DNA from 4 places in the Solibacillus sp. FSL H8-0523 genome. Region 2 is predicted to be linked to each of the others. Evidence: riboswitches for the same ligand, from Rfam matches in the RefSeq annotation. Region 2 holds a riboswitch; each other region holds the start of a gene.
What was found. Region 2 has a riboswitch for cobalamin ahead of metE (5-methyltetrahydropteroyltriglutamate--homocysteine S-methyltransferase). Riboswitches for the same ligand answer to the same signal wherever they lie in the genome.
Positions count from the first base shown of each region.

Region 1: linked by a shared signal. The riboswitch ahead of NSQ62_RS05320 (hypothetical protein) and the one ahead of metE (5-methyltetrahydropteroyltriglutamate--homocysteine S-methyltransferase) in region 2 are both predicted to bind cobalamin.
Region 3: linked by a shared signal. The riboswitch ahead of NSQ62_RS02240 (ABC transporter substrate-binding protein) and the one ahead of metE (5-methyltetrahydropteroyltriglutamate--homocysteine S-methyltransferase) in region 2 are both predicted to bind cobalamin.
Region 4: linked by a shared signal. The riboswitch ahead of NSQ62_RS07010 (DUF4430 domain-containing protein) and the one ahead of metE (5-methyltetrahydropteroyltriglutamate--homocysteine S-methyltransferase) in region 2 are both predicted to bind cobalamin.

Region 1 covers NZ_CP150291.1:1,135,632-1,143,065, reverse strand. The annotation lists gene NSQ62_RS05350 (ECF transporter S component) at 1-411, opposite strand, end outside; gene NSQ62_RS05345 (bifunctional adenosylcobinamide kinase/adenosylcobinamide-phosphate guanylyltransferase) at 398-826, opposite strand; gene NSQ62_RS05340 (histidine phosphatase family protein) at 778-1,374, opposite strand; gene cobS (adenosylcobinamide-GDP ribazoletransferase) at 1,347-2,129, opposite strand; gene NSQ62_RS05330 (bifunctional adenosylcobinamide kinase/adenosylcobinamide-phosphate guanylyltransferase) at 2,133-2,675, opposite strand; gene NSQ62_RS05325 (ABC transporter substrate-binding protein) at 2,744-3,700, opposite strand; gene NSQ62_RS05320 (hypothetical protein) at 3,690-4,244, opposite strand; cobalamin riboswitch at 4,392-4,573, opposite strand; gene NSQ62_RS05315 (Fur family transcriptional regulator) at 4,671-5,081, opposite strand; gene NSQ62_RS05310 (metal ABC transporter permease) at 5,081-5,944, opposite strand; gene NSQ62_RS05305 (metal ABC transporter ATP-binding protein) at 5,960-6,706, opposite strand; gene NSQ62_RS05300 (isopropylmalate synthase) at 6,811-7,050, shown strand; gene NSQ62_RS05295 (MerR family transcriptional regulator) at 7,108-7,434, opposite strand, start outside.
Region 2 covers NZ_CP150291.1:2,521,047-2,528,480, reverse strand. The annotation lists gene NSQ62_RS12600 (NAD(P)/FAD-dependent oxidoreductase) at 1-901, opposite strand, end outside; cobalamin riboswitch at 1,163-1,343, shown strand; gene metE (5-methyltetrahydropteroyltriglutamate--homocysteine S-methyltransferase) at 1,495-3,789, shown strand; gene NSQ62_RS12590 (hypothetical protein) at 3,825-3,956, opposite strand; gene NSQ62_RS12585 (TIGR03943 family protein) at 4,016-4,933, opposite strand; gene NSQ62_RS12580 (permease) at 4,949-5,950, opposite strand; gene NSQ62_RS12575 (globin-coupled sensor protein) at 6,550-7,434, shown strand, end outside.
Region 3 covers NZ_CP150291.1:452,711-460,144, reverse strand. The annotation lists gene NSQ62_RS02260 ((Fe-S)-binding protein) at 1-1,031, opposite strand, end outside; gene NSQ62_RS02255 (cob(I)yrinic acid a,c-diamide adenosyltransferase) at 1,240-1,800, opposite strand; gene NSQ62_RS02250 (adenosylcobinamide amidohydrolase) at 1,838-3,295, opposite strand; gene NSQ62_RS02245 (iron ABC transporter permease) at 3,295-4,293, opposite strand; gene NSQ62_RS02240 (ABC transporter substrate-binding protein) at 4,286-5,236, opposite strand; cobalamin riboswitch at 5,414-5,597, opposite strand; gene NSQ62_RS02235 (amino acid ABC transporter ATP-binding protein) at 5,678-6,433, opposite strand; gene NSQ62_RS02230 (amino acid ABC transporter permease) at 6,446-7,156, opposite strand; gene NSQ62_RS02225 (amino acid ABC transporter permease) at 7,169-7,434, opposite strand, start outside.
Region 4 covers NZ_CP150291.1:1,463,930-1,471,363, reverse strand. The annotation lists gene NSQ62_RS07010 (DUF4430 domain-containing protein) at 1-2,455, opposite strand, end outside; cobalamin riboswitch at 2,614-2,812, opposite strand; gene NSQ62_RS07005 (UvrD-helicase domain-containing protein) at 2,977-3,777, opposite strand; gene NSQ62_RS07000 (M15 family metallopeptidase) at 3,947-4,741, shown strand; gene NSQ62_RS06995 (NAD(P)/FAD-dependent oxidoreductase) at 4,917-5,945, opposite strand; gene NSQ62_RS06990 (iron-siderophore ABC transporter substrate-binding protein) at 6,197-7,243, shown strand; gene NSQ62_RS06985 (iron ABC transporter permease) at 7,246-7,434, shown strand, end outside.

The sequences.
Region 1 (7,434 bases), 1.4 Mb from region 2:
GACAACTAAGCCTAGTAATGAACTGAAATAAAACGCTGGTGATATTAAGAAATAAAACGGTAACGGCGATAAAACGCCATTGGCAACAACAACAAAAATCCATTTTAAGAGATTATAGCCCTTTTGATGCATCCAGGCAAAAATTGCAATAATAATAAACATTTCAATGGCAATTATTAAATGAAAGACCCCCAGTGGAAATCCAGATGTTAGGCCCGATGCAATATGCCCAATCGCCCCAGCTGCTCCTGCAAATACTGGTGGTAAAAAGACCGTGCTAATAAATGCCGGTGCTGAATCAAGTGCAGCTGTAGTAATCACACCAACTGGCACCTTCACAAAGCTCCCAATCACACAAATTGCAGCAACAAGCGCCGTTAAAATAAGTAAACGTAGTTTAGTTTTCTCCATTTGAATCTCCCTTTAAATGTTGTGGAATACCGTACCAAACACGTGTAACGGTTTTGGCATGTGCACAAAGTAATTGATATAGGCGACCACACGTATCACGCAGTTGCCGTGCATCTTTTTCAAGTGGTACGACCCCGCGACTCGTATCTGTGCAGATACAATAGACATTATTATATTTTTCGAGATGCTTAATTTGGCTGAATATTTCCTGCGCAATAATTTGCTCTGGTTCGTTTAAAAATGGTTCCAAAATTTTTTCAAACTGACTAATGATAATGCATTTACCAAGGGGTTGTAACTCGTTGCTTGGTAGCGCTCCGTCAAAATACAGAACATCAATTTTTTCGAATTTTAAGATTTCTCTTTCTACATAGGCTCGTTTTCCATTGTGAGCGCCTCCGAGTATGACGTGCATCGTGCACCTCCTCTAAAATCTGTGAGCGAATCCCACGTCAGTGTATAAATTGTTTGATGATTAGCTAGCAGTTGCTGAAATGATTTTTCCTCTAGCCCGTACTTTGCAAGTAATATCCGAATAACACCGCCATGGACTACAAACGTGTAAGATTGTTCGGCAGTGATAATTTGTCTGAATGCCGTTATTACACGGTCACAAAATGCAGTAAAACTTTCTCCGTTTGGTGGTGTTACTGTATACGGATTATCAATCCAAGCGCGGTACATCAGGTTATGCTGCAACTCCTCATACGTTTTCATTTCAAAATCCCCGAAATGTAACTCACGTAATTGCTCAGTCGCGATGAATTTCGCCTGGGGAAAATAACCGTTCGCTGTTTGCCTACAACGCACAAGGTCACTGCCATAAACTATGTCAGACTGTAAAAATGGTATCGCTTTTGCACAAGCTACGATTGGTTCATCTGTCCAGCCAATATATTTACGTTCACGATTGGCCTGCGTTTTTTCATGGCGGATTAAATGCACAGTAATACGACTAGCCATAACACAACCTCCAAACTTTCACCCAAAGCCCCAAGTAAATCGCCACTCATCCCTCCAAAATTGCGATATGACCAGTTACGGTACAGTACGACAGCGAAAAGCATAACTGCTACTAAAATAAAGAAACTATAAAGCCCTATGTACACCGCACCCACGCTTAATAATGCAAACATTACCACGCTCGTTACAATTAACTGTTTCGTCATCACTTGCCCTTTAAAATAGGCAGCTAATCCGGTTTGTTTTGACGTATTCATCGAAACAAAATACATAAGCATGCCGACACGCGCAACATACGGAACTGCGGCAATAAACACCAGCATCTCAAAACGTCCTTGCTCTAGTGCCTCATAAATAAAACCAAACTTTAGTAAGATTAGCACCACAACACCAAGCACACCAAACGCTCCTGTACGCGGGTCATCTAATACTTGCAGTCGCTTTTTCTTATCTCCGTACGAGAAAAAAGCATCGCATAGATCAATAAAACCATCTACATGTAAGCCACCTGTAAACACAATCATGCCCACAACAAGTAAGATGGCTACTAATACATACGACAGATCACTATAGCTCACAAGTAAATTCGCACAGCTACTTAAAATCGCACCAATGATTAAACCAACTAGTGGTAAACTCGCATACATCCAAGTAATTGAGCTTTTGTTCATGTCTAGTTGCTTTTTAATCGGCACGAATGAAAAAAACTGCCATGCTAATAAAAACCCTATTCCTGCATTTTTCAACTTGCTCACTCCTTACTTCCAGCGCTGTACAAGTTGAAACTGTACTTCATACGCTTCATCGCTCTGCTGTACGAGCCATTGATGCAACTCACCTAATAGTCTACGATACATATTCACTTCCTCGTAGTTTGAAGGCAGCTCATCTAGTACTTCATTGGATACAACTATAATTGTAGCACCTTGCGCTTGCCAAGCTAGTAGTTGCTTTTGTAAGGATTCAATGCAGTTATGGATTGTTTCGCTACGCGCACTGTCCCTTTCACTCCTATAAAGGACATTCGAAAGCCAAGTTGTCACACATTCAAAAAGAACAACATCCTTTGTAGATAAATGCTTCAGTTGCTTAGGGACTTCTACTTGCATTTCGGTCGTTGTCCAGTTCATTTCTTGTTCTTTTCTGTCTAGCTGATGACGCAAAATCCGTTTTTTCATTTCCTCATCAAATGCCATGCCCGTTGCAACATAATAACAGTTTTTTTCTGCCCCGATTTTTGCTGCCAGTTGCTCAGCAAACGCACTCTTACCACTACGTACACCGCCTGTAATAAAAATCAAATTAATTCCACCTTTTTAAATGGATAAAAGAACACACCCAAATTCGGGCATGCTCCTTTATTGTAACCTTATTTAAATAAATTTGGGTAGACCGCTTCGGCCATAATTTCAACGGCTTCGCCAATACGTGGCCCTGGGCGAGACATGACTTCCCCGTCTACGAGTACCACTGATTTGTCAGAAACCGCTTGAATTTGATCCCAACCCGCACGCCCTAAAATTTCATCAACTGCATTTTCCATATACGTTGCAGGAGTAATGATGACTTCTGGATTACGGGTAATCACATCTTCTTCTGTTACACTTAACCAGCTGTCTTGATCAGCAAAAAGATTTTCAACACCGGCAGCATTCATAATTTCTTGTTGAAATGTATTGTTACCTGTTGTCCAAATATCTGGAGCAGGAGATACTTCATAATACACTTTTTTCTTTGTACCTACTGTATCCGTTTTTTCTTGTACCGCTGTGATTTGTGCTTGAATACCAGCTACAATCTCTTCACCCTTTGCTTCCACACCCATCACTTCAGAAAGCTGAATAATGTCTGTATACACATCATCAAATGATGTCGCTGAAGCGATAACAAACACTTTTAAGCCTGCATCCTCTAGCTGTGTGATTTGCTCTTCATTACCACTTGTATACGCAACCACCACATCTGGGTTTAACTCTAGGATGCGTTCTGCGTTAATGGCCATTGACGTTGAAACACGTTCGATTTTTTGTGCTGCTTCAGGATATACATCAAAGTCTGTGGCACCCACAATTTGCTCACCAACACCTAGCTCGAATAAAATTTCTGTATTACTTGGCTGTAACGAGATGATTGTTTCTGGTACTTCGTTGAATGTTACTTCAATACCGCGATCATCTATTACTGTATAAGGACCAGCAGCCTTTGCTTGTTCTACCGTTTCTTGTTCTTTTGCTGTGTCATTCAATGCTTTTTCTTCGTCTGCTCCGCATGCTGCTAGCAAAAGTGCCGCAGCAACTGGGGCAACCCATTTCATTTTAGTTTTCATTGTTTGACTCCTTTTTCTTTTTCATTGGATAGGATTTTGAGATAAAAACAAGTTCTTCACAAGCGTGTAGCTTGTTCATGTACACCGCCATGACAAATAAGACGTTCGCAAGTAAGCCTAAAAAATCAAATAAAATTTCAGGAACTTCTTTTTCTTCACTCACTTTATGTAAGGCGCGGTACGATTTTTTTGCCTCACTACGGCAAATATGAAGGCGTGCGGCACTTTCTACACCTTGTGGTAATAAAAACTGCTGAATGGTCTCTTTTACTTCACTTACATAAAAATCATAGCGTTTACTTAGCCAAGCGACGTCCTCTGCTATAATCGCTAGTTTTCCTCGTACAGAGCCGTTCGCATGATAGGCAAGCGGTTGAATAACCCGTAAGTCCTCTAATACAAGTTGCCCGTGTACATCGTCTACTAATGTTGGTATCACTGCGCCAATGCGTGTAGTTAAGGAATCGGTACGAATTTCATAATCCACGCAGTTCGATTTTTCACGCATAAATGGATAGCATGAATAACGAATGTCCTTTTTCATGTGTTAACCCTCACTTCAAGTTTGTTGCTCTTTGGAGTCTTGGACAGCAAAAAAACCATCCAAGAAAATGGATGGCTTCAAAAATCAAAATAAAAAAAGTTCATTTGATAACTGGTTGCCGTACATTCTCTTTAATTCCGAAGAGGTGTGTTACGATCAGAAAAAGATTGGTCTCCTGGCTTCGCGCTTCCCTTTACTCACAAGCACCTTCCCGCTTTTGGCAGTGGCATTTTGCTTATTTTCATCTACGCTTACAGTTACGGATATAGCTTCGGATTTACACCGAATTCCCATTTATGCTACAAAGCATCTCTTTCCTGCAAAACTATTCAATTTGTAAAACTAACTTTATCATAGTTGCAAAATTATGCAAATAATTTTTAGATTCGCATAAATTACTCGTTTAAATTCATGAAATATATGTCTTTATAAGCAATTCGGGCATTTACCGTAAATTTCAAATTTATGTCCTTCAACGGCATAGCCTGGCAATTTTTCACCGAGCATTTCCATCGGACACAATGATAATTCTTTTACATTGCCACAGTCACGACAAATGAAATGATGGTGGTGGTGATCCGATTCGCAGTGCATACGGAAATTACGTTCTCCGTTTAGCTCTGTTTCTTCTAAAATATCAAGTTCAACAAATGTCGCTAAGTTACGGTAAATCGTATCGAAGCTCATCCCTGGGAAGTCTTTTTTTAGCACTTGCAATAAATCACGGGCTGTTAAATATTTTTCTGTAGCCGCAAACATCCCTAAAATCAACTCTCGTTTATCTGTTTTTTTATAGCCATTGTCTTTTAATATTTCCCACGCGCGTGTTGTATTCACTATGCTTCTTCCCCTTCCGTTCTAGTTGAAAATTTTAAAATCATTTTTTTAATAAGAATGACGACTAATAAAATAACAATCGATGTCACAACAATTGTTCCACCTGGTGCTAAGTTTAAGTAAAATGCACTCACTAAACCAATTAACACAGCAAGTTCTCCGAATACAATCGCTAAAATAATCGCTTGTTTAAAGCCGCGCGCTAAACGCATGGCAGCTGCTACCGGTAACGTCATTAAGCTCGATACTAATAAAATTCCGACAATGCGCATGCTTGCCGCGATTACGAGTGCCACAACGACCATGAATAATAAATGAATCCATTTAGCCGGTAAGCCACTTGCTTTCGCATACTCTTCATCAAATGACAACACGAATAACTCTTTGAAAAATAATACTAAGAAAATAATAACGACTACCGCAATCGCGATCACAACAAGTAAATCTTGTCTAGAAACCGCGGAAACCGAGCCAAATAAATAGCTCATTAAATCCGTATTAAAGCCACTTGCTAACGAAATTAAAATTGCACTAATCCCGATACCACCCGACATAATAATTGGAATCGCAAGTTCTTCATAGTGCTTATACAGACGACGTAAACGCTCAATTAAAATCGAGCCACTAACAGATGCCACAATCCCTAAATAGATCGGATTTAGTAGTGCGAGTGCTGCAAAGGACTGACTTAAATAAAGACTTCCGGCAATCCCGGCAAGTGTTACGTGTGACAGCGCATCTGCAATCAGTGATAAACGACGTACAACAATAAATACGCCTAAAAGTGGTGCAATTACACCAATAATTAACCCTGAGAAAAAGGCATTTTGTAAAAATTCATAGTTTAATATTGCTTCAATCATAGTGGCCTGCTCCTCTTAATGAATCTTTCGAACAGAGTAGCCATTCCAGCTTGCGATCTGTTCATCCGTAATCGCATCAAAATCATTTTTATAGCCGTGGAAATGAATCGTTTGATTTAAGCATGCTACATGGCTCACACGGTCTGATACCGTATCCACATCATGTGTTACTAAAATCATCGTCATCTTATGATGCTTATTTAAGTGCCCTAGCATATCATAAAATGCCTGCACGTTTTCACGGTCAATCCCTACAGTTGGTTCATCCAAAATCAGTAGCTTTGGATCTGACACGAGCGCACGCGCGATAAACACACGTTGCTGTTGTCCACCTGACAGCTGTCCGATGTTGCGCTTCATAAACTTTTCCATGCCAACATCTTTTAGTGCGGCCTTTACTAAAAAGTCCGCATCTTTAGGATAGCGTTTAAAGAGTCCTACTTTTTGTGATAAGCCACTTTTTACAACTTCCTCTACCGTTGCTGGGAATCCTGAGTTAAAGGCGTTTGACTTTTGTGAGACGTAGCCAATCCATTCACGATTCTTAAAGTCTTTTGCTGATTCTCCAAATAACTGTATTTCTCCAGACATTGGCTTTAATAGCCCTAAAATCAATTTTAAAAGCGTCGATTTGCCCGAGCCATTTTGACCGATTAACGCCAAAAAGTCGCCCTCATCCACGCGTAAAGAAATGTGTTTTAACACTTGTGTGTATTCATATTGAAAGGAAACATCCTTCAATTCTATCAATGTTTTTTTCATCTCGTTCGCTTCTTTCTAATTCAAAATCATTACGATTTACATCAAATTAGTATAATGGACTTTTTTTGCAATGTAAAGGAAATAAGCTTGAAAGGAGAACTATCTTGAAAAAGTTGGAATGGTTTGACAATTTACAAAATAGCAGTGATGAACAGCTACAGCAATTCGCTGGGAAAAATGATTTGCACGTAACGCTTGATGAAGTTAAAAAGCTCCGCAAAATCATGCGGCACGCGAACATTAGCTGGGCGATTACAGGTGTACCACAAGAGGTGTTACAAAAAGTACACAAGCTGCTCGGAAGTAAGCGGTATAAGCAATTGATGAAGCTAGTCGGGATATAATATGCAAAAAGGAAAGCTACGAGAATTAGCTTTCCTTTTTGTAATAAATTTATTCGCTTACGATAACGCTTGTAATTCTTTTTGAACCATCGCACGTAAATCTTCATTTCGGAATGTTTTACCGCGATAGGTATGATTATTGCTTTCACGTTTTAATGCAAACACCTTTTTTATTCCCGCAATGTTTACGCCTTCTTCAAGCAGCTCTTGAATTTCTAATAATTCATCGACGTTTTGGAGCGAGAACATGCGACGATTGCCTTCAGATCGCATTGGCTCTACTAACTCATGCTCCTCATAATAGCGAATTTGTCTGGCTGATAAATTCGTAATTTGCATTACGGTGCGAATTGGTAAAATCGGCATTGCTTTACGGTAATCTTT
Region 2 (7,434 bases):
AAATCGGATGATGTGTTGAAACTATTGGCTGGTACGTGTCATTCGGTTTTAAATATAAATAAGCTGCGTTACTGGCCTGCATGGCATCGTGTGTTGCACCGTGGATCAGCTTGAGCTTATCTTGTTCAAAACGGGCATCCCCAGCGATAAAATAGCCAGCTAACGACGTGTAACTATTATCTTTTTGTACGACGCGGCAAGGGAGCGTGAAGCTCTCTTTTGTCGTGCCAATATGACAGAAAACATGCGAGAACGGTTCGTCATTGATGCTAAAGGTACTTAAGTGATAATCAATTTGAGTGTGCTGCAAGGAACGTATTGGAATTTGAAGTGCCTGTATCGCATCCATTAAAATGGGCTGTAGCTGAATTGATTGGGATTCGATCAGTAACACGTCGACACCGCGCTTTTTTAACTGGATGGCCCAATCGATTGCCATCGGAGTGTGTCCGATAATGGCAATTTTTTCAGTGCTTTCAAAATTAGCGGGTAAAGAATAGCTAATGTGCGGGAGCGCTGCTGCTGTGATGGATTCACTTTGTAATTTTTTGTGCTGAATATAGCCCGTACCCGTTGCGTTGATGATCGTTTTTGCTTCATAAGTATTCGAAGTCGTTTGAACCGTAAAGTGCTGGTCAAAATGTACATGCCGCACACGCTCATTTAACAGAATTTGTGCCGAGCTAATATGTAATTGTCGTTCTAAATTTCGTAAGTATTCCTCGGCAGTAATCCCGTACTGTCCAGGTAGGTCATAAATCGGCATATCTAAATAATAATGTAGCCGTCCGCCTAATTTTTTATTGCCCTCTAAAAGTAAGGTGTTTAATCCACGTGATGCACAGTAAAACGCACTATACATACCAGCAGGACCGCCACCTATAATACAAACATCGTACATAAAAAACCTCCCATGTTAGTTGTAATGCAAGTGACTTGCCAATTATGTTACTAAATTTTAGACGTACCTTTTGCTAAAAATGTTCTGTATTTATAGTGCCGTAACCAAAATAAATTATCAAGAAAAAGTTTAAAAGTTGGGATGAACTTGTACAATAAATCTCGCTTGGAAACGAATATTGCTTCATTTCCCTAAAATATAATAATTTTCAGAAAAATAGATTATCAATAGAACAAGTTATGCTATAGTTAGTGTCAATTACATAACGTGTTAAGAATAGGTGCTTGTGAGAGCAAGCTGAAAAGGGAAGCATGGTGCAATTCCATCACTGTCCCGCAACTGTAATTCGGAGTTTTTTAACAAACGCCACTGGGTGACTGGGAAGGCTGTTAACAAATGTTGATGATAAGTCAGGAGACCTGCCTATTTCCTAGTACACACCAAAAGCTTACGAGGAGATAAGTGGTGTTTTGTGCGAGATACAGTGAACCTAATCGTTTGCTTATTTGTTGATGCATCAAAACTTCCACCGCTATTTCTCATGTGAAATAGTGGTTTTTTATTTGGTTATGTAAACGACAATTTGGAGGTTGATGAAAGTGAGTGTAAAAGCAGCAGTAGTTGGTTATCCGTATATTGGGGAAAATCGTGAATGGAAAAAGATTGTGGAACGTTTTTGGAAGCAGGAGCTATCAGAACGGGAATTACAACTAGAATTTGCCAACTTACGTAAAGCATCGATTAAAAAGCAAGAAGCGCTAGGATTAACACAAATAACAGTCGGGGATTTTACCTATTACGATCGTATGTTAGATTTAGCCTTTTTATTTAACATGATACCGGAACGTTATCAACATATTGAAGGAGCCAAAACTTTAACAACATATTACGCAATGGCGCGTGGTAATGATGATACGGTTGCATCAGAAATGACAAAATGGTTCAATACAAACTATCACTATATCGTACCTGAATATAACGACGCGAAATTGCAATTAAATCATAACATTTACGTTGATTGGTTAAACGAAGCAAAAGAAGTGACGGGTATCGAGCTAAAAGCAACCTTAATCGGACCGTACACATTTGCAAAATTAACAAAAGGGTACGATGAAAAACAATTAGCTAGCTTTATGATTCAGCTAGTACCTCTATATAGTACGTTAATCCAGCAGTTAGCAGAAGCTGGTGCAAGTTCTGTGCAAATAGAAGAGCCTGCATTAACACTAGAATTAACAGAAGAAGACATACGCCTAGTAGAAGAAATTTATAAGCAACTGGATGAGGCGACGACAGCGAACATAATCCTGACAACGTATTTTGAAGCGTTATCCAACTATGAACGCCTGATAAAGCTACCTGTTGCCGGTTTTGGTTTAGATTTTGTTCATGGTAAAAAGGGAAATATTCAAGCGATTCGTCACTATGGCTTCCCACAAGATAAAGTATTAGCGATTGGCTTAATTAATGGTCGTGATATTTGGCGCACGAATTTAATGGAACAGGCACAATTTGTACAAGCGATTCAGTATTATATTCCAAATAATGAAATTTGGATTCAATCGTCTTGTAGTTTACAACATTGTCCAGTTACAACGAAGGTGGAGGTTACCTTACAGCCCGTATTAAAAAATGCGCTAGCGTTTAGTGATGAAAAAATTCCGGAAATTGTACAGATTACCGAGTATATTGAAACGGGTGTATGGCCGAATCCATCAGCTGTTTCAGCGAGTATGAAGGCAATCGAGGCACTACAAACCGATGTCAGTCGCAATAATGCAAAGGTAGCAAATGAGCTCAAGCAATTAACGAATCAGGATTTCCATCGTCCATTAGCATTTGAAGAACGTTTAGCCTTGCAGCAGCGAGCATTAAATTTACCATTGTTCCCAACGACAACAATAGGTAGCTTCCCGCAGTCAAGAGAAGTAAAAGCGTGGCGCGCGGCTTGGCGTAAAGGTAATCTATCAGATGAAGCATATGAAGAAAAATTAAATGAAGAAACAACACGATGGATTCACATTCAAGAGCAATTAGGGTTAGATGTTTTAGTACATGGTGAATTCGAGCGTACAGACATGGTGGAATATTTCGGCGAAAAACTTGAAGGCTTTGCATTTACGAAAAATGCTTGGGTTGTGTCATACGGCTCTCGTTGTGTAAAACCACCAATCATCTTTGGTGATGTGGACTGGACAGCTCCGATGACTGTAAAAGAAGCAGTATTTGCACAATCGAAAACATCGAAATATGTAAAAGGAATGCTAACAGGTCCCGTGACAATTTTAAACTGGTCATTTGTCCGTGACGATATTTCACGCGCGGATGTAGCCAATCAAATTGCACTTGCCCTACGTAAAGAAGTAGCGGCGCTTGAAGATGCCGGAATTCGCATTATTCAGGTTGATGAGCCAGCTTTACGAGAAGGCTTACCACTACGTAAAGAAAACTGGGCCGATTATTTACAATGGGCGGTCAAAGCTTTCAAATTATCAACTTCAAACGTTGATAATGAAACACAAATTCACACGCATATGTGCTATTGCGAGTTCAATGATTTCATCGAACCCATTACCGCATTAAATGCCGATGTGATCTCACTGGAAACATCTCGTAGTCACGGGGAATTAATTCATTCACTACAAGACGATTCATATCCGTATGGTGTAGGTTTAGGTGTGTATGATATTCATAGTCCACGTGTACCAGAGATTGTTGAAATGACGGATATTTTAAACGATAGCTTAGCAGTTATTCCTGCACCATTATTTTGGGTAAATCCAGATTGCGGCTTAAAAACACGTCAGGAGCCAGAAACAATCGCAGCACTTAAAAACATGGTTGCTGCAGCAAAAGTATTGCGTGAAAAATTGGACGTAAAACAGTAGTATTAAAACAAATAAAAAGGTGAAGCCGCTTAACACTATGTGGCTTCACCCTTTGTTAATAATTGTTGTAATGCTTCTTTTACTGAAGCTGGTTTGCGACCAAGTAATCGTTCTAAATCCGTTGAATCATTTTCCAACTTACCTTCACGAATGCTCATTTGTGTCATCACACATACCCGCTAAGTGATCAGGTACATTACCTAATCACTCTTAACTGCTACTAAACCTAATCCCACCACGTTATAATCGGGAAAATATAGGGGTCACTTGGTTCATCGATTACCTTCCAATTCGATACTTTGACGATAGGTAATTCATAGCCATCATAACTGCCCACACTTAGAATCCCTTCGATTTCAAGCCACGTATCTTGTGTAATCGTAGCAGCCTCTTCAAATTCAGTTAGAAATCCAATGATACTCGCATCTGCTATACAATGGTTAATTAAAAATCTTGAAAGTACGAGCTGGTTACTAGTAAATTCGCCTTCCTTAAAAACAAATCCACTCATCTTAATCGTCTTGCCAGCGTAAGATTGAGGGCTATCGTTTATCTTTGTATAGTAAGAGCTAAATATATCCTCATTCATCACAATTTGTTCAGAACCTTCGAGGATAGCCGTTTTTTCTGCTAATTCTGCTTCAGTAAGATAGTTCGTGTTAAGTAACGGTGTATATTCGTCTGAATAAATATCAAGATGCTCTTTTTCTACTAGTGGCTCTGAAGATTCTAATGATTGGTCAAGTGAGGCCGGTTCCCTTTGTCCACCACTCATCTGCGTGAGTACAGAGCCTTTGTTTGCGGCAATAGAAGAATCGAGTGTAGCAGGTGGAATTGTAAATCCAGTCATGATTGGAAAGGCAATGATTGTGAAACCTAGGACTTTTGATAAATTAAAGCGATTATTGCCATGGTCATGGTTACAATTGGTTGAACACACATGATGAATCGACTTGTTCTCAAAAATTCGAAATAACTGGATGAAAAATAAAATAAAAAAGATAGCCGCCGTCAATTTACTCATAAAGCTATACTTTGGATTAATGTACTTCGAAATATCGCCTGTGATCTGTAAATTGACAAAAAACAACGTAAATAAACCTAAAAGTACGACCTTCAATACATGTTGCGCGTTCAGCTTCACCTATTCAATCCTTCCTTATATAAAGCTCGATAAATAAACACAAATAAATACAATGGATGTAATAAGAAGAAATAGCACGAAGACAAATTTCGCTTTAAATACACTCAATAACATAATCGTATTTTTCAAATCAATCATGGGTCCGTAAATAAGAAAAGCTAATATCGATGTAGAAGGAAATAAATTTTTAAAACTTGCACCAATGAAAGCATCGGCTTCTGAACACAGCGATAAAAAATACGCGAGTGCCATCATGACAATTGTCGACTGAACGAGTCCATCGCCAAATAAGAAAAGTGATTGTGCTGACACATAAGTTTGAAGTAAAGCGGCTACAAAAGCACCCATAATTAAATACTTACTCATATCAAAAAATTCATCTATTGCATGGTTTAACATTTCGTGAATTCTTAGCACGATTGGTTGTTTTTTTGTTGGATTCGTAACCGAGCTATCCAACTCTATCTTACTTTTTAATTGGTTTGATTTATATAAAAAGCTGACAATCAGTGCAATGATTACTGCTGCAATGAACCCAACGCCCATACGTAAGAGCGCCATTTTTAAATCATTACCAAAGGCCATATACGTCGAAATGATAACAATCGGATTAATGAGCGGCCCTGTTAATAAAAAGCCAATCCCTGCGTACAAAGGTACACCCTTACCAATTAATCTGCGGACAATCGGCACGATCCCACATTCACAAGCTGGAAATAATGCGCCAACCACACAACTCATTAAAACAGCCGAAATTTTATTTTTTGGTATCCAAGCGCGTAAGTGATCCTCCGTGATAAAAATTTGAATAAACCCTGCAATTAGTACGCCAATCAATACAAATGGAATGGCTTCAATTAAAATACTGAGAAAAATGGTATTGAATTGTTTAAAAGAATTTGGAAGTGTGAACAAGTCACTTTCTAAAAATAAAGGCACAGCAAAAATCAAGCAAATAAAAGTTCCTAAAACAAACACTACTGAAAAATTAGTAGATAACCGTTGTCTAGATTGCATGGGTTCGCCTCTTTCTTATAAAATTACCGCAATATTTTCGTGTGGTTGCATAACTTTAAGCAACGAATTTAATGCACATTTTTGTATTTGCGACTTAAAACAAGTTAGTGATAAAACAATTTCTGTAGAAGAATTAGTTCAAAGTATTATATTTAGTTTAAAGTGTAATCATTCTTATTTTTTGGATTCATAGCCTTCGTGTATAAATCATCAAGGACTTTTATGGCAATAAGGGGGGCGATATTTTAGGGCTCGGAGGCGGATTTTTTGCCGCATTATTAGGGATTAGTGCATTAGCCGATGAAGAAAAAAATCGTACTGCAGAATTTTTACTGACTCATCCGATTAGCCGTCGACCGTTATTGCATTTTGGCAGTACTCTTTGGGCTGATTCCATCGTTAAACAGTTTTTACATACCATAATTATTTTCCTCTTGATCTTTTATTAGAACCTTTTATTTCCATCTTATCTTATTAGAATAAAAGAAATCTATATTGTATAACCTTTGTCTAATTTAATTCGTAAAATGTAATATAATTGACATGTTAAATAATAAATGTTATACAATGGTTATACAAAAAGGGTGAGGGGTAGTATTATGATGAAATGGTGGAAACAAAGATCATCGTTAGTAGAAGCGGAAGAACCGAAACAATTAGATAGCTTTAAACCGATTATCGCTTTTACAAATATGCCGGAATTAGCACAACAAATGAAGTTTATTGGTATTCAAGAGAATGATCTACGCCGAATTAAGTCTTATCAACAGTTCATAATCGCAGGTATCGAGGAGATTACCGATGTGTTTTATCAAAATGTAATGTTAATTCCCTCATTACGAAAAATTATAGAAGATCGTACCCAAATTGACCGTCTTAAGAAAACAATAGGTTCGTATATAATTTCCATGTTTGATGGCATTTTTAATGACGAAACAATTGAACATAAAAGAAAAATTGCACGTATGCACTTTAAAATTGGGTTAGATTCCAAATGGTACATGGGTACATTTCAAAAGCTACAAGAGACGATTATTACACTCATTTGCCACGATATTATGGACCCTAAATTACGTGAAAATATAACATTAACTGTTTCGAAACTAATTAATCTTGAAATGCAAATTGTATTAGAGGAAAACGAAAAAGAAAACGATCGACTTCGTAGCGCGCAATATGAAATCGTGAAAAATGAACTTAAAGATAAAATATATTCTATTATTCAGAATCTAGCTGATTTAACAGAGGATACAAACCTATCGATCGAACAAGTAAATGGTCATACGCGTGAAATTAGTAAAACGATCACATCCAATGTGGAAATCGTACATCAGATTCATAAAGATGCGGTTGTTGGTAAAAGTGATGTTACTAAATTAGAGCAAGAGATGCTAGAAATTACTGATAGTACAAAAGAAATGGGTAGGATAATAGGAAATCTAAAAGTTTCTTCTGAACAAATTATTGATATTATCGCATTCGTT
Region 3 (7,434 bases), 2.1 Mb from region 2:
GCCAGTTGGTTCCCTTGTGTTTTGTTAAAGAATTGGAACGGTACCCACGGCTTTTGCTTTGTTTCGACCGCGCCTGTGAATGTTAAGTGGTCACGTAATTTCACGATTAAGTCCATCGGTGACAGCATCTTCCCTGTTCCTGTTGCTGGACACATATTCGTACAACGACCACATTCTACACAAGAATATAGGTCGAGCATTTGTTTTTGCGTGAAATCTTGAATTTTCCCTACGCCCATTGGTGGCATACTTTCTTCGTCTTCTGCCTCTTCTAACGCCGCGAAATCAATCGGACGTAATGTGCCGATACGATCTTGACGGTTGAAGTATACATTTAAAATCGACGTAATTAAGTGGAAGTGCTTGCCTTGTGGAAGATACACAAGGAATGCTAGTAGCGCTAACAGATGCGCCCACCACATAATAAAGAATCCGATTGCTGCTACAGTCGGGCTCATCCACTGGAATGCCCAAGCAATTGCTGAAGCGACTGGCTCTGAACCAGTTAAGCCGTGATCTTGCCAAATTAAATAAAAACCATTTCCGAACAATGTCGCAAACATTAATACAGATAGGAATAAATAAACTAATCCATTTTTAAAGCCTTGCTTTAAACGCGCTAACTTCTCTAAATAACGACGGTAAAACGCGACCGCGACCGCAATTAAAATCGTTAACACAACAATTTCCTGTGTAAACGTAAACATCGGATACAGCCCGCCTAGCGGAAGATGTGACCCCGGTGCAATCCCTTTCCAAATTAAATCAATTGCACCTAGCTGTACCATTAAGAATCCATAGAAAAATAGTACGTGTACAAGACCCATCTTTTTATCTTTCAATAATTTCGATTGGCCAAATACTTTTTCTACGATGTCGTTAATGCGGTCTGACATTTTAATATTGAATTCTTCCTTGCGACCTAATTGCACGTAGTTGTAACGAGTTTTTAATAAGTACGTAAATAATCCAAGCGCATAAGCAACAACCGCAGCAGTCGCAATCCAGTTAATGATTAATAGTGTATTCATACCTTTCCCCCCTAGAAAACGATGATTCTAAAACCATTTGTCATGTATTCCCATATGACAAACTATATTTCCATATTAATCTATAAGTTCATTGTAATTATGAATGAGCATTCAGTCAACAAAATTTGTCATTAATTCTGAAAATTAAATAATAAAATAAAAAAATGCTAGCTCGACAATTTTCATTGTACTAGCTAGCATTTTTATGTTATTTAAAAACTTGCGCGCTACGGATATACTCAATATCCTTAATTGCTAAGCGATGATTCACAACACGTGCTACAGCAAATAAGTAGTCCGATAAGCGGTTTAAATATTTTTGAACAACTGGTGAAACGTCTTCAATTTCCTTCATTAACGAAACCGTTTGACGCTCTGCACGGCGCGCTACTGTACGCGCGATGTGTAATGTAGCAGCAGCCGGAGCGCCACCTGGTAAAATGAAGCGCTCTAACGGTGGTGCTTCTTCTGATAAGGCATCAATTCGCTGTTCTAAAATAGCAATTGGGTCTTCTGTTAGCTTGTAATGACGCTCTTTCATCACATTTGCTAAGTCGCCACCGCCATCAAATAACTCATGCTGAATGGCTGTTAAATCTTTAATAACATCTTGGAATTTTTCTACGTCTAACTCACAAATGGCTTTTCCGATAAATGAATTTAATTCGTCAATCGTTCCATATGCCTCAACACGTAAATGGTCTTTATCGACACGCCCTCCTATAATGCTTGTTTTCCCCGTGTCGCCTTGCTTTGTATATAATTTCATCGTCTTCACCCTTTCAGTTTTCATTACTTCTAACAACTTACATTTCTTTATACTTTTTTATAGCCGCAATGGTCGTTTCAAAAACACCGCGCCCAATTAATTTCCCGATATCCGTAATCGGTCCGGCATATTGCATCTGTGGTCCGTGCTGGGTCGCTGCAATAAGCAAGCTGTCTGTTGCCGTGCTTGTCGCAATCGTGCCGGTAAAGGCATCCGTCACCTGTTGATCAGCTAATGCCTTTGTTTTGGCTTCTGTAGCAGTAATCATTGCTTGGATAAATGCTTCATCTGTCAGCTTTCCATTAATGAAAACCCAGGTATTAATTGTGCCGACATGTGGTTGTTCATCACGTAAATACGTTTTCGTCACGTCAACACCGTTTCCAACCCCTGCTGTGACCATAATCACAATTTCAAGTTCAGCATGTGTAAAGGTTTGAATGGCAGCACATTTCGTGGCAACCGCGGTCATCATGACAACGGTACTCGTTGGTGCAAAGTTGTTGTTCACTAAAAAATCGTACGTTTCCTCTTTCACGCTATAAATATCATAATCTGGCGCAATCGAACGATTTAAAAACGTGTCGTACCAGCCAATACCTGCATTATGCACCGCAGACGAAATAGCTTTCAATGGTGCTTCGGCCTTGTACTGTACATAATCTGTTGTCATCGTAAAATTGGCTATGTCGATCTGTGTTTCGTTACGCTCTAATTCATTTGTCGGTAACATCGTAATTTGCGGCTTTGGTAATTCAGGGTGCGGATACGTCGCAATACGCGCCTTGTACACATTGGCAATTTGCTCCTGCATAATGACCTCATGCGGGTAACCATATGCACGTACCTCACCATCTTCCAGTAACAGCAGCTCATCACAGTACAGGGAGGCTAAGTTAATATCATGGAAAATCGACACAACCGTTAACCCATTCTGCTCCACTTGTAAGCGTATCATATCTAAAATTTGTTTTTGATGCGCGATGTCTAGGTGATTGGTCGGTTCGTCTAACAGCAGTAGCTCAGAATTTTGCGCGAGTGCTTGTGCGATAAATACACGCTGCTGTTCCCCGCCTGATAAAAATTCTAAATAATGCTCTTTATACTGCGAAACCCCCGTGCTGTCCATCGCCTGCTGCACCATCTGTTCATCATGCTCTGACCAGCTTGAGAAAAAGCCCGTTTGATGTGGATAACGACCGAGTGAAACCGCATCATATACACGATTTGAAAATGTACTGGCATTTAACTGCGGCAGTACGGCCATCTTTTTCGCGAGTTGCTTCATATCATAACTTTTGATCGGTTGTTGTTCAATCAATACTTCTCCAGCAGTCGGATGAAGTATTCCGCTAATCATTTTTAATAATGTCGATTTACCGCTACCGTTTGGACCTAGTATTCCCAAAATTCGACCTTTTTTCACGTGGAACGTCACGTTTTTCACAATGCTTTTGCCGTTATAGCCACCACTTAAGCCGTTTACTTGTAACATTATGCGACACCCTTTCTACGTTGCTTAAAGAAAATATACGCAAATACTGGTGCGCCAATAAAGGACGTGATGACACCAATCGGCAATTCGATAGGTGCAATAATCGTACGCGACACTAAATCACAAATAACGAGTAAGCTCGCGCCATTTAAAAACGACAAACTCAGTAAATGACGATGATCAGCACCGATTAAAATGCGAATCATATGTGGAATGACTAAGCCGACAAAGCCAATTGTTCCGGATGCCGCCACTGCAGCGCCGGTTAAAATGGAGCCACCTGCTAAAATCATATATTTACTGCGCTTCACGTTTACCCCTAAATACTGTGCACGTTCTTCCCCGTAAATCATGGCGTTTAACTCACGGCGATTTAACCAAATAATCACAGCACCGATGATCATAAACGGTAACACCATGCGCACATATGGCCATCCGCGCATTGATACACTGCCAAGCAGCCAGCCGATAATTTCGCGTAGCTGCTCGCCCGTTAATGCGACCATTAATGAAATACACGCACCTAAAAACGAGCTGAAAATAATCCCCGTTAAAATAAGTGTTTCCATTTTCATTGTACGGTCGACGAGTCTTGCAAATGCTAATACAACAACCATTGTAATTGCTGCACCGAGCATACTAAAAACGGGTAACGTAAAAGCACCGAGTACTGGTAAGGAAATACCTAAAAAGATCGTCATGACCGCCCCTACCGAAGCTCCTGAAGAGACGCCGAGTGTATACGGGTCGGCTAATGGGTTTTTCAGTAGCCCTTGGAACGCAGCCCCCGCAATGGCGAGAGATGCGCCAATCAGTGCTGCGAGAACGACGCGCGGCATCCGAATTTTCCATAAAATACTATAGGCGACGGGGTCTGTTGTTTGATCCCATAATGTAGACAGTGGAATATGAACCGAGCCAAACGAAATGCCAATCCATATGCTACTTAAAAGCAATCCAATCGACGCTATATACGCGATTGAATATTTTTTACTCATTAAATGCCTCTGGATAAATGGCTTCCGCTAATGATTCAATACCTTCCACAATACGTGGGCCTTGACGACTTGTCGTATCTCCGTCAACTAGCTTCACTTGGTCATTTTTCACCGCATCCATTTCGGAATACGCGTCATTTGTTTGAATCGCTTCGATGTCGCTTTCATAGGTCACTAAAATTGCATCCGGGTTACTTGCTACGAATTGCTCTGTGCTGTACATTGGCCATCCTAGTTCTGGTACCGCATTTTCTACGTCTAACACTTCAAGCATTTCATTAATAAATGTTTCCTGACCTGCTGCATAAAGATCTGGTGCTGTCCCCACGACAATAAATACTGATTTTTCTTCCAGGTCCGCCACTTTGACCTCAATTTCATCGATGCCCGTTTTAATCGAAGTGATCATATCGGCTGCTTGTTGTACTTTATTTGTCATCTGGCCAATTTTTTCAATCGTTGTATACGTTTCTTCAAATGTTTTGGCATCTTTTACGACAAATACCGTAATACCAATCGCTTCAAGCTGAGCAATCGCTTCTTCGTTAAAACTATATAAGTTAGATTCATGCGCTAATACTAAGTCTGGCTGTAGGGCGATGATTTGCTCTAGGTTAAACTCCATGCCACCGACTTTTTCTTTCGCAAGTGCTGCTTCTGGATAATTGTCGTTATCATTTACCGCAATAATTTGCTCATCTATGCCTAAGCCAAATAAAATTTCTGTATTTGATGGAATGAGTGAAATAATACGCTCTGGTGCTTTTTCGATTGTAATCTCTTTGCCTAGTGCGTCTGTTTGTGTAAGTGGAAATTGCGCTGTTTCTGTCGTTTCTGCGCTATTTGTTGCTGTCGATTTGTCTGCTGCTTCTTCCTCCGCACCGCATGCTGCTAATGTTAACGTTAATAATGCTGCTGAAGAAAGTACCTGCCATTTTTTCATGTTGAAATTGCCTCCTTAGATTATAAAAACCTGATGCTTCTTGTTTCATAGGCTCTTTTTAGTTATTATTTCACAAAAGAAAAAGCCTCCCACTCATAGAGAGAAGGAAGCTTTGTGCATGCAAATAACATTCAATGTAAAAAGAATTTATCCGCCACATCCTATCCTCGTAGGTTACTCGTTGGGCATTATAAAGGCAGGTCTCCTGGCTTATGCTGAAACGTTTTGTAGCGCCTTCCCGTGTGAACAGTGGCTTTATGCTAAAAACTCGCATTTACAGTGGCGGGACCGCATCGGATTTGAACCGATTTCCCTTTTACTTCTTACTTGTGAAATAAGAACCTTTACAATCCATATGAAATTGATATCTTTTATTATAGCGGAAAAAAGCATTTTTGTATGCAGGTACGATTAAATTTTCAGATAATTCTACCAAATCGATCAAATATGGTACGTATAATCGTCTGGTATTACGCGGCGTAAAAACTGCTTCGTGCGTTCTTCTTTTGGCTGTACAAAAATTTCATGTGGCGAACCTTCTTCGATGACATTTCCACCATCCATGAAGATGACGCGATTTGCTACGTCTTTTGCAAAGGACATTTCATGTGTGACAACGAGCATTGTCGTGCCTTCCTTCGCAATATCCTTCATCACTCCAAGCACTTCTCCAACGAGCTCTGGATCTAGCGCGGATGTCGGTTCATCAAATAAGATGATGTCTGGATTTAATGCGACTGCGCGCGCAATGCCTACTCGCTGTTGCTGGCCACCCGATAATTGACTTGGGTACGAATCATATTTTTCCGTTAGGCCTACTTTATCCAGCGCTTGTTTAGAAATGGTATAGGCTGCTTCTTTTTTCATACCACGCCCAATGATGAGTCCTTCCGCGACATTTTCAAGTGCGGTTTTATTATTAAATAAGTTGTAATTTTGAAAAACGAATGCTGTTTTTTTGCGGATTGCTAAAATGTCCTTTTTCGACGCCTTGTGTAAATCGACTTCAATGTCGTCAAAATTCGCCGTTCCTTCATCCGCGCGCTCTAAAAAGTTAATGCAGCGTAGAAGCGTCGTTTTCCCTGACCCACTTGGACCCAGGACTACCACAACATCGCCTTTTGCAATCGTTAAATTAACGCCCTTTAATATTTCGTTTTTACCAAATGTTTTATGCACATTTTGAATATCTAACATGGTTTATCCTCCTTATACCGTAGCCAATTTGTAACGACTTAAGCGTTTTTCAGACCATTTAAATAAATACTCTACGGTCATACATACAATTAAATAGACAAGAAAAATATCAATATACGCCTCTAAATAGTTATAACCGAAGTTTGCTTCTACCTTTGCTTTTAACGTGATTTCCTGTAACGAAATCGCATACCCAAGTGACGTTGCTTTGATTAAATTAATGGTCGCGGTACAAAGATTTGGCATGGCTGATACAAGGGCTTGCGGAATAATGATGCGGCGATACGCTTGCGCTGTCGTTAAACCAACCGATTGTGCTGCTTCAATTTGCCCTTTTGGAACTGTTTGCAGTGCCGAACGAAATACTTCGATTAAAACTGCCGCTGTGTTAAATGAGAAAATAATAAACGCATACCAGAGCGGATTCACATCATAGATCGGATAATCGATGTTATATTTTTCAAACAGGCCATTTAATAGTAATGGAATCGTTGCATATAAAATAAAAATTTGAATAATCACTGGTGTGCCGCGGACAAATGAAATGTAAATTTTGGCAAAGAAATTAATGACTGGTATCTCATAGACACGTGCCAGTGCTAATAAAAAGCCTAGTGGAACCGCAATGAAAAGTGAAACAACCGTTACGAGCAACGCAATCGGCACGCCACTTAATGCCACAAAAAATGTATTAAATAAAAACTGCCAGTTAATCATGTCCATCGTGCGCACCTCCTACGTCGTTTTAATTGGTTGCTTTCCTTTAGTAAATGCTTTTTCTAGTAGACTAAAACTCTTTTCAATTGAAATCGAGATGACCCAATAAATCACGGCTAATGCGAGATAAATTTCGAGTGTATGTGTGCCGTAATTGTTCGCAATGATTAAATTCGCCTTACCAACCACATCAATAAAGCCAATTGTGTATGCAAGTGCCCCTTCTTGAAGCACCGAAATTAAGCCATTGCCAAAGTTCGGCAGTGCTACCACAAGTGCCTGCG
Region 4 (7,434 bases), 1.1 Mb from region 2:
CCATTAAGCTAGATTTATTTTGGCTAGATAAGAATCGTACGCCACCATCTTCAAAAATATAATTTTCTACTAAATGTCCGACGATATTAATGTGTTTCCCATCTTTTACATAAGTCCATTTTTCAGAAAATACATCTTCGCCAGCTGATGCAAGTCCTGAAATCATTGCGGCCATTGTGTTGGCATTATTCGTAAAGCCTTTTTCTTGATAGTTTTTGTGTAAAGCGGCAACTGCTTTGTCGATAGCTGCTTTTACTTCAGGCTGGTCTTTATATGGTGCTAAGGCGAATAGTGCCCAGCCTGTGATGTCAATACCACCAGACCAAAAGCCTGTCGTGCTATTTTGTAAATTTAAAATCGCTTTTATATGCTGTTGGCGATCATAGTCCGCTTTTACTAAATCAAGTGCAATCAATGCTAATGGTTCACTATAAATTGTTGCCATTAAATGCGTTGCTTCGTTTTGACCTGCTAGTAAATCGGCAACTTGGTTACGGCCCTTTAAGTTAGTTGGGTCTAAACCTAATGCAGTTGCTGCAATAATAGAGCCTAATTTTTGGTCAGCTGTTTTTAATGGCTCTTCTAAATTCGTTTTCCAAAACGTTCCTTCAGCTGTTGGTGCCGTTGTCCATGGATAATTCGTTACATTCACACCTGCTGCTTTTAATGCTGCTAACATCCAAAAGCCGCTACTTGATTCGTTCACACGTTTTGATACTAATTCGTTGTTTGTTGTTAAATATTGATTTCCTAATGCTAATGCATCTTGTGCTAATTTACGATTGTCCTGACTTACTTCTAAAACCTCTAAAGTTTTGTATGTGCGTAAGATACGTGGGAAGGATTCTAATACTTTGTCTTTTCCACTTGCATCTTTAATCGTACCTGGTAAATCTTTTGTAAAGCGAAGTTCAAATGTACCTGGAACGACGTCTTCAGCTGGAATAACTGCTTTTCCGTAAACGACTGTTTCATCATCAATCGTCTCTTCATGCTTGACCGTTTTGTACACTTTGCCGTTGTACTCAATCGATACATCCTCTAAGGCAACTGCATGAGGACCCGATTTTTTTTCGAACATGTAATCGATTGTATTATAGTTACCTGTCACTTTAATCGTCACATCTTGCCCAGCTTGTACCGTTTGTGACATTTCGATAATCGGATTAAACGTAATGACGTCCACTGTGTCTGCACCAGAATACATATATGTGACGCCATTATAATCATAATTTTCTCTTACAGAAAATGAGTTGATGAATTCCCAAACAATTTCATCACCGTCTTTTAATACATAACCATTTCCATAGACATCCGGATAGACGCCATTTACTTTGTACATCCAGCCACTACCATCACCAAGCGCTCGTTCGCCATCATTGTTAATCGATTTGAAATAGCCTGTAGAAGTGCTGTAATCTGTTGGAATCTTATTTGCTTCTAATACTTGTAAGGTCGCACCTGCTGCCGTAACTTCTCCGTCACCATGAGCCACAAAGTTTTTTACGTTTAATGTTGTATCTTTAATACCCTCAACACGAACATTTACTGTTACCGTTACAGCATTCAGTGTTTTAAAAGTATTTTCTTTTTCAATTAGCTCATTACTATTTGTAACAAGTGCTTGTTGCTCTGCTGTTAGTGCATCAAATGCTGCACGTGCTGCTTTTAAAGCCAGCTTGTTTGTTTCACTCAGTTCTTCAATTGTAGGTAATGCCTCGATTAATCGAACAGTTTCTGCTACGGCATCTTTCACTTCAATTGTTACTTCTGCTTGTTGCGCACTTGTTAATGTAGGCGCTAGCGCTTTAATTGTGTACGTACCTGGGTTTGCTTGAATTTTAAGTGTCACTTTTTCATTGCTGTATCTGATAACACTTTGTAAGGTTACTTCTGCTGGTACTTCCCAGTTTTCTAAAGCGGTAACCAGCTCTCTAGCTGAAAAATGATCACCAACTAAATTTAGTGTTACTGCTTGCTGTCCGTTGCTCTCAGTTGTTACAGCCGATAATACAGGATATTTGCTGTAATACACCTTTAGCACATCATTTGCTGCTAATGGATAAGCGCCTAAGCCTACAGATGGTGCTTGTCCATTCACCGTATACATCCAGCCATCCCAGCCATTAAACTTACCTGCAGCTAAGCCCTCAATGGATTTAATGTATGGACCATAGTCGCCATCAAGTACTTCATAAGCAATTTTAGCGTTGTCTAGTACTTGCTTCACTGCATCGATTGCCTTAGTACCCTCTGCTATGTTCGTTGTTGTTGATTCGACTATTTTTTTATCAAGTCCGTCAATTTCAACTTGTACTGCCAGTAAATTCTCTGTTTGCTCAGCAGTTGTATTGAGTTCTTCTGCATTTGCTATCGTCGCTGTTGCTGGTGTTAGCAACGTCAGCATTAGCACTGCGGTTAAAGCGATATTCAACCACTTTTTCCAAAATCCCACTTGAAAATCCCCCTAAAAAATTTTTATGAATAAGTTGCGATTAACCCATACAACAAAAAAACCATTTCTCGAAGTTGAGAAATGGCGGAAAACAGAAAAAAAGATATACACATACCTGTTCATCTATTTGCCGTACATTCTCCTTATTCCGAAGAGAGTTAATACGATCAGACAAAGGTAGGTCTCCTGGCTCGTGTATCCTGTGCAAGCCTTCCCATCTAATTGAGGCATTTTTCCTCGTTCGACAGTGGCATCATTTGCACATTCTTTCACACTTACAGTTGCGGAAACAGCTTCGGTATTGCACCGAATTCCCTATTAAGCTCAATTTCGAGCACCTTAATCCTGCAATTCATATTCATTTACGTAACAGTGTAACATAAAAATATTTCTGTACTAGGAAAATATTAAAATTCTAGACGAATTATTGTTTTACTAGCATTTATTTGTATTTTCAATTAATATTACCGCTGTTTTTTTCTCTGATACTTGGTGTAGTTAACTAACATTACACGAGGTCGTTATGGGCTCTTTTTATCTTGTCTTGAAATATAGTCACCAAACACCTTATTCGGAGACAAAATAAAAATACGTTCAGGACGCAACGTATCGCGGAATTTGTATAAAAAGTAAGCGATTCTGTGCAGCGCCACCGCGGTTTTACCAGATCCAGCAACCCCTTGAATAACCAATGTATGCGCTGCTTCATGACGCACAATTTGGTTTTGCTCGCGCTGAATCGATGTAACAATGGTTTTCATTTTTTCCGTGGACTGCTTGTTTAAGGTTTGCTGCAATACTTCATCTTGAATCGTCAGTGAGCTTTCCAGTGCGTACTGCAATTGTCCGCTTTCAATTTTAATCTGGCGCTTGCCCGTTATTTCTCCGTCAAAACGCTTGTCCATCGCCTCATAATAAGCCTCGCCCAACTCAAATTCGTAATACATATTACAAACCGGTGCGCGCCAATCATAGATCAGTGTCGTCCCGTCTGGCTCACGGAACCCAAAACGCCCAACGTAAAAGCGCTCTGCTTCGCCATCACCTACGTACTGAAAATCAAAATTTCCAAAGTACGGTGAATCGATTAACTTTTTCACCTGTTCGCGCTCCATCACTTGACGAAAGCCCTGTTTATCAATCATGCTAAGCGTTTGCTGGTAATCGTAAACTTCAAATTTATCGAGCTCGGCCTTGTAATCGATCATATATTCTTGTAAATCCTTATAGTTTGCGTCTTTTTCGGTAATATTAGCGGTTAAACGCTCATATACCGCGCGTAAACTGGTAATTGTATGGGTTAAATAGCTTTGTTCGTTCATGTCGTTACCTCCTAAAAATAGTAGTGTAACAAATGAAATCTGGCTGGTGTATAAGTGGAGGGTTAGTGATTTTGCACGTACGTCTCATTTCATCTTCAGAAATTCTTAAGATTTATACTCAGTGAAACTTAAGGTTTACCTATTAAACTTAAATCAAAGGAGCATACATATGAAAAAACTTATCCTAGCAATCATTCTAGCCATCATTGGCTATCAATTTTTATTCAATAAGGAAACTGCAGCACCTGACTTACCACAGCAAATTTCGCTCGAGCAGCATACGATTTCAAACGGGGACTTAATCTTAGTTAACCGCGATATTAAGCTACAGCAAGATCCGACGAATTTAGCGCAAATTCCAACTGACATTGGCGCTAACGTGATCGTCGATTCAAAGTTTTTATTAGAAAAGCAAGCTATCCAGCCACTAAAAGCACTATTTGAAGCAGCCGCAAATGATGGGATGGAGCATTTTATCATCAACAGCGCATATCGCAGCGGAAAATTACAGCAACAGTTATACGAGGAAAACGGCGCTGCCTACGCCCTGCCTTCTGGTTATAGCGAGCACCAAACCGGGCTTTCACTCGATATCGGGTCAACGGCTGGAAAAATGGAAAACGTAGATGAGGGCAAATGGCTCGAGCAAAACGCACACCATTTTGGCTTTATATTGCGCTACCCGAAAAACAAAGTTGAGGTTACCGACATCAACTATGAGCCGTGGCATTTCCGCTATGTTGGGCTACCACACAGTGTGATCATGCACGAAAAGGACCTTGTACTTGAGGAATATATTACTTTTCTAAAAAAAGACCCATCTTATACAACAAAAGTTAATGGTACAACTTATTTTGTACAATATACGGATAGTCGTACTAAGGTAAACATCCCAAATACCACGAACTTCAACGTATCTGGGGAGAATGAAAGTGGCTATATTATTACTTCTATCATTGAATAACAAAAGCGTATTTGCGCCATTTAAGCCCCGAAAAACATTGGAGAGCCCGACGCAAAAGTAAACGCTTCACCACTTCTGCAGGATCGATCGAAATGTCCGAGGAGCTGGCGCGAATGCCTAGACAATAACAAAAGCTCCGAGCAGCACAAGTAAATGCCGCGCGGAGCTTATTTTTTTAGTTACCTTCTATTACTAGTTGCTGATTACGTTCTGTAAATTTCTCATTATGAGACGATACCATCGCATAACTATTCGCATCCGGCTCAATATATTTTTTCGCACTGTTTACCGCAAGTACAGCATCGTTAAACGTCCCAACAAGTAAATACACCTTATCTGCATAAGCAACAATATCTCCTACCGCATATACACCGGGTGTTGTCGTTTTACATTGTCCTTCACTTTCAAACTGCTTATGCTCATTGCGCTTTGGTACAATCCCCTCTGCAAAATCCAGTGACACTTCACGGTTGTAGCCGTGGCAAATAATAATCTCATCGACCTCTAACTTCTTTGCAACCGCACCTTCCCGAATAATTACATGTTCAATGGCTGTTTTGCTATCGTTTGAAATAAGCGACTGAATTTCTGTGTTTAGCATAATATCAACGTTATACTCTTTTAGCTTTTTCACCTGCGCTTCATGGGCCTTTAATTCCTCACTGCGATAAATAACCGTCACCTTGTTCGCAATTGGAAGTAGCTCTACTGCCCAGTCAATCGCACCATTCCCACCACCTGAAATGAGTACGTCCTTGCCTTTAAATCGATCAATCCCATTAATCGTGTAATGTAAATTCGTCATTTCATACTTTTCCGCGCCCTCAATTTCAAGCTTGATTGGTTCAAAAATACCGCCACCAATAGCGATAATGACCGATTTCGAGTAATGCTTGTCGCCGTTGTCAGTCGTGATCACAAATACACCGTCTTGCTTTTCAATGTGCTGCACTTTTGAATTCAAACAAACGGTTGGCTCAAATGTCATCGCCTGCTCGATTAATTGACCGATAAATTTTTCAGCAACAATTGGTGGCTGGCCGCCAACATCCCAGAGCATCTTCTCTAAGAAAATATTCACCTTGCCACCTAAATACGGATGGAATTCAAGTATTTTTGTTTTCATATCACGCATCCCCGCATAAAATGCACTATATAAACCGGCAGGACCCCCGCCGACAATCGTTACATCATATAAATTCATTAATAACACTCCATTACAGTCGATTTTTTTACGTACAAATTACTTTATCAATGTAACTCCACCATTAGTTGATAGTGATAATCTTTATCATTAAGATAGCGTTATTGCTAGAAGTTGTCAATAATCACCTGCATATTTTTACGTTGACACATAAAAATAGTATTGACTTTGGAAAAAATAGGAGTATTATTTGTTTAGCGGTGATAATGAGAATCTTTATCACTTAATAAAACTATGCGAGGTAAAACAATATGAAAAAATCATTATTCATGCTAGTAGTCGCTTGCTTTATGGCAATCGCATTAGCAGCTTGCTCAGATTCATCTGATGACAAAGCAACAGACAACACAAAAAAAGATGACACAGTATCAACTGAATCATCTGATCAACAATATCCAATTACAATCAAGCACGCTTTCGGTGAAACAGTGATCACTGAAAAACCAGAACGCGTGGCAACAATTGCCTGGGCAAACCATGACGTAGCAATTGCTCTAGGTACTGTACCTGTAGGTTTTTCTGCAGCCAATTACGGCATGCAAGATGATAGCGGCATGCTTCCTTGGACAGCTGAAGCGTTAAAACAATTAGGTGAAGAAAACCCGAACATCTATCAAGATACAGACGGTTTAGACTTTGAAGCAATCGCGGATTCAACACCAGATGTCATTTTAGCGGCTTACTCAGGCATTACACAAGAAGAGTACGACACATTAAGTCAAATCGCACCAGTTATCGCGTACAAGGATGTTCCGTGGGTAACTTCATGGCGTGATCAAGTAACATTAAACGCAGCTGGTATGGGCATGGAAGCTGAAGGCGCACAATTAATCGCGGATACTGAACAACTAATTGCCGACAAAGCAGATGAATATGCAGCAATCAAAGGTAAAAAAGCCGCATTCGGTATGTTCACTGTAACAGACCTTTCGAAATTTTATGTCTATACACCTGGTGACCCACGCGGTGAGTTCTTAACAGACTTAGGCATGGTCTATCCAGAAAGCTTAAAAGCATTAAACACAGATGGCAGCTTCTACATTGAGTTATCTGCAGAGCATGCGGATGCATTAGCAGACGTTGAAATCTTTATCGCTTATGGCAACAAAGATACGCTTGCTGCATTACAAGCTGATCCGATTTTAGGCAAAGTGCCTGCTATCGAAAAAGGCAATGTTGTGATTATTGAAGACAACACACCACTTGCAGCAGCTGGGAACCCTAACCCACTGTCAATTAAGTACACAATCGATGAGTACTTAACATTAGTTTCGGATGTTGCTAAAAACATTCAGTAATGATGAACAAATTACAAGTTTCCGAACATAAGCAACAGCTACTGCCAAAAAACTTGATGAAAGTAGTCCTTGTTCTTATCCTATTACTTGCGCTAAGCATCATAGCATCGCTCGTATTCGGTTCTCGTACAATTGGCTTGGCTGGACTACAGGATGGTTTATTCCATCCTGATGTGCAGTCACACGAGGCC